2 regions of the Saccharomonospora sp. NPDC046836 genome follow, and region 2 is predicted to be linked to the other one. Evidence: riboswitches for the same ligand, from Rfam matches in the RefSeq annotation. Region 2 holds a riboswitch; the other holds the start of a gene.
The links. A riboswitch is a leader RNA that binds a small molecule or an ion and turns the genes downstream of it on or off. The one in region 2 is predicted to bind S-adenosylmethionine.
Positions count from the first base shown of each region.

Region 1: it holds a riboswitch for S-adenosylmethionine, as region 2 does, so the genes downstream of both, thrC (threonine synthase) here and ABZ863_RS24510 (ATP-binding cassette domain-containing protein) in region 2, are expected to answer to the same signal.

Region 1 covers NZ_JBEYXW010000035.1:32,272-36,994, forward strand. The annotation lists gene ABZ863_RS28740 (VOC family protein) at 1-190, shown strand, start outside; gene ABZ863_RS28745 (VOC family protein) at 224-604, opposite strand; gene rpsT (30S ribosomal protein S20) at 814-1,074, shown strand; gene holA (DNA polymerase III subunit delta) at 1,348-2,328, opposite strand; SAM riboswitch class I at 2,442-2,574, shown strand; gene thrC (threonine synthase) at 2,587-3,849, shown strand; gene ABZ863_RS28765 (ComEC/Rec2 family competence protein) at 3,843-4,723, opposite strand, start outside.
Region 2 covers NZ_JBEYXW010000024.1:55,307-60,029, reverse strand. The annotation lists gene ABZ863_RS24520 (transglycosylase family protein) at 1-786, shown strand, start outside; gene rsmA (16S rRNA (adenine(1518)-N(6)/adenine(1519)-N(6))-dimethyltransferase RsmA) at 996-1,844, shown strand; SAM riboswitch class I at 1,897-1,986, shown strand; gene ABZ863_RS24510 (ATP-binding cassette domain-containing protein) at 2,174-3,184, shown strand; gene ABZ863_RS24505 (4-(cytidine 5'-diphospho)-2-C-methyl-D-erythritol kinase) at 3,403-4,371, shown strand; gene ABZ863_RS24500 (ABC-F family ATP-binding cassette domain-containing protein) at 4,399-4,723, shown strand, end outside.

The sequences.
Region 1 (4,723 bases), on a different contig from region 2:
CAAGACCTACGAGACCCTGGTCGCCCGTGGAGTCGAGTTCACGGAGGAACCCGTCACGCAGCCCTACGGCATCGACTGCGCGCTGCGGGACCCGTTCGGCAACCACATCCGGATCACCCAGCTCACCGAGATGCAGCCGATCACCCAGGACGACCTCGACCGGTGGAATGGCACCGGCGGCAACAGCTGAGTGATGACCCCGGTCTTGTGCGGGGATGGGCGGCTAGGGAGTGCGGACATCGGCGCGCAGCGGATGCTCGGCAGGAATCTCCACCAGGACGATGCGCACCCCGTCCGGATCGGAGATCCACGCCTCGTCCAGACCCCACGGCTCACGCTGCGGGCCGCGTTCGGGCTCGACTCCCGCGGTCCGCAGCTCAGCCAGCGTCGCGTGCAGATCGCGCACCTGTAGCCAGAGCGCCACGTCCGGCCGCGTGTCGCCCGTGCCACGGCCCACCACCTCGAGGAAACCGCCGCCGAGGAAGAACACCGTCCCGCCGGGGAACTCCCGGTACACCGCGAGCCCGAGTGTGTCCCGGTAGAACGCCGTTGTGACATCGGGATCGCGGGGATGTACCAGCACGCGGCTACTCAGGACCTCCATGGAGACACCGTCTCATGGCAGAAGGTCGCGCGATCCGAACGGCACGGGTACCGGAGCGGCGGACCTGCCCCGCCCGGCCGGGCGGGGCGTTGTTATCCTTTTCAGCTGTTGCCGCGTGGCATTCCGCCAGGGAGGAAACCCAGCCGTCGCGCCGGGGCCACGAGAACGCGGCAACGACAACCGCCGGAAACGATGTGAGGAGCGCCCGCGTGGCCAACATCAAGTCCCAGATCAAGCGCATCAAGACCAACGAGAAGGCGCGCCAGCGCAACCAGGCGGTGAAGTCGGCGGTCAAGACCGCGATCCGCAAGTTCCGCGAGGCAGCCGAGGCCGGTGACAAGGAGAAGGCCATCGAGCTGCAGCGCGAGGCGGCACGCAAGCTGGACAAGGCTGCCAGCAAGGGCGTGCTCCACAAGAACCAGGCGGCGAACAAGAAGTCCGCGATGGCTCAGCGGGTCAACAAGCTCTGACTCTGAACTCACGAAGCCCCGGCGCCACCCGGCGACCGGGGCTTCGTTGTGTCCAGTGCCGTGCCGACGCCGGCAAGCGTTGACACGTTCAGCTGATGTGCCCCAAGGCCACTGGGTTGCATTTGTCAAACACCGCGACGCGAAGCGTCTCCGTTTGGGCGGGGGTGGGAGACGGGTGGGCGCGACCAAGAAGGTGGCCTCGGGGGCTGGCAGTGCCCTGCCTGGCGGTGCGAGTTGCCTGCCCCACGCAAGCCCGCCGCCTAGAAAAACGCGCTAACGCCGTTCCCTGGCTGCGGCTATGTCGAACACGGCGCGCTCGAGCGCGTAGCCCGGATCGGCCGCCGCGCCCTTCACCTCGGCGTTGACGCGGGCCACGACGCGCATCGCTTCGGCGAGCGAACCGGCGGACCAGCCCCGCGACTGTCCCTGTGCCTTGCGGATCTTCCACGGCGGCATGCCGAGCTCACCGGCCATCTGGTTGGGGTTGCCGCGCCCGGCAGCCGATACGCGCGCGATCGTGCGCACCGCGTCGGCCAGCGCATCGGCCACGAGGACATGCGGTACGCCGATCTGCTGCGCCCAGCGCAGCGACTCCAGCGCCGCCGCCCGGTCACCCGCGACTGCCTTCTCGGCGACCATGAACCCGGTGACGTCGGCCTTTCCACGGTGGTAGCGGCGTACCGCGTCCTCGTCGATGCCGCCGCCGGAGTCCGCCACCAGCTGAGCAGCGGCAGACGCCAGCTCCCGGAGGTCGGAGCCGACGGCGTCGATCAGGGCGAGCACCCCGGCCGCGTCGATCCGCCCGCCAGCCCTGCGCACCTCGTTGCGCACGAACGCCTCACGCTCGGCTGGTTTGGTGATCTTGTCGCATTGCGTCACGGCCGCGCCGGCCTTCTTCAGCGCACCGGGAAGCGACTTGCCGGCCTTGCTCCTACCGCCGCCGGTGTGCACGACGACGAGCACGATGCCGTCGGCTGGCGCAGCAACGTAGGCGAGGACGGTGTCGGCCACCTCCTGTGAGATGTCCTGCGCACCGTCCACGACGATTACCCGGCCCTCGCTGAACAACGACGGGCTGACCAGCTCGGCGAGCACCGGAGGCGTCAGGTCGGTGGCCCGCACCCTGGTCAGCTCGGCGGCGGGATCGGCGAGGCGGGCCGTTTCGAGCGCACCGCGAACGGCACGTTCGACGAGCAGTTCCTCGTCGCCCAGCACGAGATGCAGCGGCGCGGGCGTGGTGGCTGGCGCGGTCACGCTGTCGATCCTGCCACGGTGACATAACCCGCAGAGGCATGGCACGAACTGATCGGCATGCCGTAGGGTGAATGGCAGTGCGGCGCGATCTTCGCCCGCCCACAACCGAATACCGCTCATCCAGAGGGGCAGAGGGACCGGCCCGTTGAAGCCCCGGCAACCGGCGTCAGCCTGTCATCTCGATTCCGCGAGGTAGCTGGCGATCACGGTGCCAATTCCGACCCGTGCCAGCGGGACAGATGAGGAAGGAACCTCGCGATGACTGCAGCCGTTCAAACGACCACCAAGCGCACCTTTGACCTCGGTCCTGCCGTGGAGCTGGTCTCGAAGGAAGAGGGTCACCGGCAGCCGCTTGCCCCCGAGTTCGTGTCCGCGGAGGATTTCTCGCCGCTCGAGGTGGCCTACGACTTCGGCCGTGTGCGCCGGGAGGACATCGAGGCTGGTCCGCGCAACATCTGGCGTTACAAGAAGCTCCTCCCGGTGCCGTCCAACGTGGAGGAGATCCCCAACACCGAGCCCGGTTGTACCAGGCTGGTGCGCGCCGACCGGCTGGCGAAGGCTCTGGGGGTCAAGCGAATCTGGGTCAAGGACGACACCGGCAACCCCACTCACTCGTTCAAGGACCGCGTGGTCGCTGTCGCGCTCGCCGCGGCCCGTGAGTTCGGTTTCGACACGCTGGCCTGCCCGTCAACGGGCAACCTGGCCAACGCCGTCGCCGCGGCGGCCGCCCGCGCCGGCTGGCAGTCGGTCGTGCTGATCCCCGCCACACTCGAGCGCGCCAAGATCCTCACGACCGCCGTGTACGACGGCGCGCTGATCGCCGTCGACGGCAACTACGACGACGTCAACCGGCTCGCGACCCAGCTGGCAGCCGAGCACGAGACCTGGGCGTTCGTCAACGTCAACGTGCGCCCCTACTACGCCGAGGGCTCCAAGACCCTGGCCTTCGAGGTCGCCGAGCAGCTCGGTTGGCGGCTGCCGGAGCAGATCGTCGTTCCCATCGCGTCCGGGGCTCAGCTGACGAAGGTCGACAAGGGCTTCCGCGAGTTCGGCGAGCTCGGCCTGGTGGACCAGACGCCGTACAAGGTGTTCGGGGCGCAGGCGACCGGTTGTTCGCCGGTGTCCGCCGCCTTCCGCGCAGGGCTGGACGTGGTCCAGCCGGTGAAGCCGAACACGATCGCCCGTTCCCTCGCCATCGGCAACCCTGCCGACGGCCCCTACGTCCTCGACATCGTGAACCGCACCGGCGGCGCCATCGAGGATGTCAGCGACGAGGAGGTCGTCGAGGGCATCCGCCTGCTGGCCCGTACCGAGGGCATCTTCACCGAAACGGCCGGCGGCGTCACCGTGGCGACCACGAAGAAGCTGATCGAGGCCGGCAAGCTCGACCCGGACGCCGAGACCGTGCTGCTGATCACCGGCGACGGGCTGAAGACCCTGGACGCGGTCGAGGACCGGATCGGGCCGAAGGCGACCGTGCCGGCGTCGGTCGACGCGGTGCACGAGGTACTCGGCTACTGACGCCTCCTTCCTGGCGAGCGTGCGGTCGGCACCGGCCGGCCGCACGCCCGCCTCGACGATCCACGCCGCACTACGGCAGGGCCGCCTTCGACGGTCACTACTGCCGTATCGCCCCCGGTGTCGGTACGGGCCACGAGTGCACCACCGCCGGTCAGCAACCGCAACGTCGTACCGTTCGGGTGGCCGTAGGCGTTGTCGGCCCCCACGCTGACCAGTGCGACTCGCGGCGCCACCGCACTCAGGAACTGGGGTAGGACGAGCCGGCTCCCGTGGTGCGGCACCTTGAGGATCTCGGCACGCAGGTCGGCGCCCGCGTTGAGCAGGTCACCCTGCGCGGCGAGTTCGATGTCGCCGGTCAGCAACACACGCCCCGCAGGCGTGCTCGCCCGGAGAACCAGCGAGGTGTTGTTGATCCCGGTGCCGTCCTCGTCGTCGCCGCGGCCCGCCTCGACATAGTGCGGGCCGATGACCTCCAGTCGCAGTTCTGGCCAGCCGAGCCTGTCGCCGGTGCGCAACTCCAGCAGTGGGACCCCGCGAGCCGACGTCTCCGCCGCGACCTGGCGCCACGCCCAGGCCGGTGAGCGGCCCGCGCCCAGCGCGACCGCGCCGACGGCGCGGCCGTCGAGTACGGCACTCAACCCGCCGACATGGTCGGCATGGAGATGGCTCAGCACTACCAGCGGCACCCGGTCGACGTCCAGCTGGTCGAGGCACTTGTCGAGCCGTCCAGGCTCGGGCCCCGCGTCGACGACGATGGCACGACCCGGCTCCCCTGTCGCCAGAACCAGCCCGTCGCCCTGCCCCACATCGCAGGCGACCACCGCCCAGCCGGGTGGCGGCCATCCGGGAGCGACGACCTGAACGGGCACGAGCA
Region 2 (4,723 bases):
GGCCAGCTCGGCCTCGCGGACCTGAACACGCAGGGCACCTGGTTCTCCACACCGGTCGCCAGTGAGGTGCCGCTCGACGGCATGACCCTGGAGATCAAGACCCTCAAGAACATCACCCTCTTCGACGGCGGCGGCGACCCGCGCGAGGTGTCCACGAACGCCCTGTCCGCGCAGGAACTGCTCACGGAGCTCGGGCTGAGCCTCGGCCCGGACGACGAGGTCGCCGGCGGCCTCGAGTTCAAGCTTCTCGACGGTGCCGAGGTCCACATCAGCCGCACCGGCGTCTCGGTGGTCAACGAGACCGAGGTGATCGAGCCCGAGGTCGAGACCGTCGAGGACCCTGAGCTGGAGCAGGGCACGGAGATCGTCGACAACGAGGGCACGCCCGGCGAGATGATCGTCACCTACCGGGTGACGAAGAAGAACGACCAGGAAGTTGCTCGCGAAGAGCTGTCGAGCAAGATCGTCAAAGAGGCCGAAGCAAAGATCGTGCGCGTGGGCACGAAGCAGCCCCCGCAGCCGGTGGTCACCAACGGCGGCACGTGGGACTCGCTGGCGCAGTGCGAGTCGGGCGGCAACTGGGCCATCAACACGGGCAACGGCTACTACGGTGGTCTGCAGTTCAACAAGAGCACCTGGGACGCCTACGGCGGCAGCCAGTACGCGTCCTACCCGAACGACGCGACCCGCGAGCAGCAGATCGCGATCGCCACGAAGGTCCGTGACGACCGCGGCGGCTACGGCGCGTGGCCGGCCTGCTCCTCCAAGCTCGGCCTGCCGCGCTGAGGCATTGCGGGGGCGACCCCCGCAGCCCCACGGTGCGGGCTCCTCGCCTTGGCGGGCGTGGTTCCGTCGAGCCTGACCAGCAGGTCGTCTGTAGTTGTTCCCCAAGGCCACCTTGGTTGCATTCAATGCAACCAAGGTGGCCTTGGGTGCTGAAAGGTCGCTTCGCTGCTGCTGGGGATGCGCTCGTGGGGGGCGTCTAAGGTGATCCGGTGACGGATACACCGGGCTTGCTCGGGCCCGCCGAGATCCGCGGGCTGGCTGCTGAACTCGACGTGCGGCCGACCAAGAAGCTCGGCCAGAACTTCGTGCACGATGCCAACACCGTGCGCCGCATCGTCGACCTCGCCGGAGTCGGAGCCGGTGACGTGGTGCTGGAGGTCGGCCCCGGCCTCGGGTCGCTGACGCTCGGCCTGCTCGGCACGGGTGCACGCGTGGTGGCCGTCGAGATCGATCCGGTGCTCGCCGGCCGCCTGCCGGAGACCGTGCGTGCACATGCCCCCGCGTCCGTCGAAGCGCTGACCGTTCTCGGAGCCGATGCGTTGCGGCTGCGGGCGAACCAGCTTCCCGAACCGCCGACCGCGCTCGTGGCGAACCTGCCCTACAACGTGGCCGTGCCCGTGGTCCTGCACCTGCTGGCCGAGCTGCCGTCACTGTGCCACGTCCTCGTCATGGTCCAGACCGAGGTCGCCGACCGGATGGCCGCGGGCCCCGGCAGCCGGGTCTACGGCGTCCCGAGCGTGAAGCTCGCGTGGTACGGCAGCGCGCGCAAGGTCGCGGCGGTACCGCGGGCAGTGTTCTGGCCGGTACCGAATGTCGACTCCTCACTCGTGGCGTTCGAGCGGGGTGAACCGCGTGGCGGTGCAGACCGCGCGGCGGTCTTCGCTGCCGTCGACGCCGCGTTCTCCCAGCGCCGCAAGACACTGCGGGCGGCACTGGCGGCGTGGGCGGGTTCCGCGGAGCGGGCCGGCGAACTGCTGGTCGCGGCGGGCATCGACCCGCGCACGCGCGGCGAGCAGCTCACGGTGGACGATTTCGCCCGACTTGCGGCACTAGTGTGATCTCGCTCCGCAGGCTTGCGCAGCGGTAGCCGGTTCGGGTGTACTTTGAGGGCATCCATCCCGAGCGACTGAGAGACCTGGCTCGCCGACGTCGCAGCAACCACCCGCCGAGGGCAGGTGCTAACGCCAGGACCGATGGAGGACTCGTGTACCGCTCGCGAATGCTCACCAGGCGCCGCGTCGTCGATCAAGGTCGTCGCACGGTCAGTGCGTGTCGTAGCTCCAACGCCATCGCCTGACCCAATCCGCTTCCTTCCTCTTCGCCTTTCTCCAGCGACCGTCCCAGACTTGGCGGCCGTCGCTGTGAGCTGAGCTGCCTTGGAGCTTTCGTGATCACCGTCGAAAATGTCAGCAAGTCATTTTCCAGTAGCGACACCGGTACGCCGGTCGTCGCGCTGCGCGATGTGAGCCTCGCGGTGCAGGCGGGCTCGCTGTACGGGGTCGTCGGCCCGGCCGGTTCCGGCAAGTCGACGCTCGCTCGCTGCGTGGCACTTCAGGAGCGGCCGGACCGCGGTGTCGTGCGGTTCGACGGCCTCAACACCGCCACCCTGGATGGCCGCAAGCTGCGCGACACCCGCCGCCAGCTCGCCGTGCTCGACCCGCGCCTGCAGCCGGAGCGGACGGTCGCCGGTAACGTCGCCGCGCCGCTGGAGCTGCTCGGTGTCGATGGCCCGCAGCGGCGCCAGCGCGTGGCATCCCTGCTCGACCTGATCGGCCTGTCCCGGCGCGCCGGACAGCTGCCCAACGAGCTGACCTCGGGCCAGCGGCGCCGGGTCGCCCTCGCGAGGGCACTCGTCGGGGGCCCTGCCGTGCTGCTCGCCGATGACCCGACGAACGGCGTGACCGCCGAGGAGTCCGGTTCGGTACTGGCAGTGCTGGACCGCGCACGCGCCGAGCTGGGCGCCACCGTGGTCGTCACGACGCCCGATGCCGGGGTGGCGCGGCGCGTCTGCGACGACGTCGCCCTCCTCGATCAGGGGCGGGTCGTGGAGAGCGGCAACGTGCTGGGGCTGCTCGGCAAGGCAGGCAGCCGGATCGCCAACGAGCTGCTGCCCTCGATCGAGACGTCGCGAGCGCAGGCAGCGCAGTACGACGTCGCCGTCGACGTGGTGCTGATCGGTTTCGCGGCCGTTGGTGCGCTGCTGCCCGAGGCGGCCGGCCGCTTCGACGTCGAGCTGGCCACCATCGGCGGCGGGCTCACCCGCGTCGGCGACACACCGGTGGCGCGGTTCCGGCTCGGTGTCCGCGGTCAGCGGGCCGATGCCGCGCTGGCCTGGATCGTCGAGCGCGGTGGCCACGTCACCCACACCCTCTACGGCCTCCGCAACGTCGCCGCCTGACTGAAGAGGCTGTTGGTCATCTGGGGAGCGGTGCGGGTGGCGGAACCCGCGGCGGTGCAGGTTGTGTAGGTGGCGAAAATGCGGCTACGCCGCTTGAGAAGCTGTCTGGCGTTGGATCAGTAGTCCGGCGCCGAGGCGTGCCCTGCCCGAGGTGGCGCTCGCTGTGGCGTTAGAGCTGGTCGCGCCGCCCGGCTGAGCACGCCAAGTACGCTTGACGCGTGCTAGCCGTCGTTCCCCCGCCCGTCACCGTGAAGGTGCCCAGCAAGATCAACCTGCACCTCTCGGTCGGCGAGGCACGCAAGGACGGCTACCACGAGCTGTCCACGATCTTCCAAGCGCTTTCACTCACCGACGAGGTCACCGTCGCCATTGCCGAGGAGTCCGGCGTCGAGGTCCACGGCGAGGGAGCCAAAACCGTGCCGACCGACGAGGGCAACCTCGCCTGGCGTGCCGTGCTCGCACTTGCGGCGCACGTCGGCCGTACTCCGGACACGGAGAAGGTCCGCGTGGTGCTGCGCAAGGGCATCCCGGTAGCGGGCGGAATGGCAGGCGGCAGTGCCGATGCGGCCGCCACGCTCGTCGGGCTCAGCTCACTGTGGAAGCTCGAGAGCGGACGTGACGAGCTCGCCCACATCGCAGCCACACTCGGCAGCGATGTTCCGTTCGCCCTCTACGGCGGCACAGCGCTGGGGACCGGTCGCGGCGAGGAGCTGGTGCCGGTGCTGTGCCGGCACACCTTCCACTGGGTGCTCGCGTTCGATGAGCGCGGCCTGTCGACGCCGCGGGTCTACACCGAGCTCGACCGGCTCCGCGCCGCGGGTGACCCGCCCCGTATCGGCTCGCATACCCCGGTGGTCGAGGCGCTGTCCTCCGGTGACCCGCGTCAGCTGGCGCTCCTGCTCGGCAACGACCTGCAGGCGGCGGCGGTCTCGCTGCGCCCTGGGCTGCGGCGCACCCTGCGCGCTGGGGTGAATGCCGGTGCGCTGGCGGGTACCGTGTCCGGCTCCGGCCCCACCTGCGCGTTCCTGTGCGAGGACGCCGAATCGGCGCTGAGGGTGGCGGCCGAGCTGGCCGGCGCCGGCGTGTGCCGTACGGTCCGGGTCGCGCACGGACCGGTACCGGGTGCGCGCGTCGTCGGCGGTGACGACGCGCCGCGGCGTCCGGTGCCGCCGCAAGTGCACGCATAACTCATCGTGGGAAGGGTTACCGAACGGATGGCCAACCTGGTCAATGTCGAGTCCGTCAGCAAGTCCTACGGCGAGCGCATGCTGCTCGACGACGTCTCGCTCGGCGTCGGTGAAGGCGATCGCATCGGCGTCGTCGGTCTCAACGGCGGTGGCAAGACCACGCTGCTGGAGGTCCTCGCGGGGCTGGGCGCGCCGGACTCGGGGCGGGTCAGCCGCGTTCGTGATCTGCGGCTGCGTGTGGTCACCCAGCGCACCACACTGCCCGAGGGCAGCATGGTGCGCGATGTCGTGCTCGCCGACTACGCAGCGGAGCACGAATGGGCGGCCGACGCCCGCGTTCGTTCCATTGTGG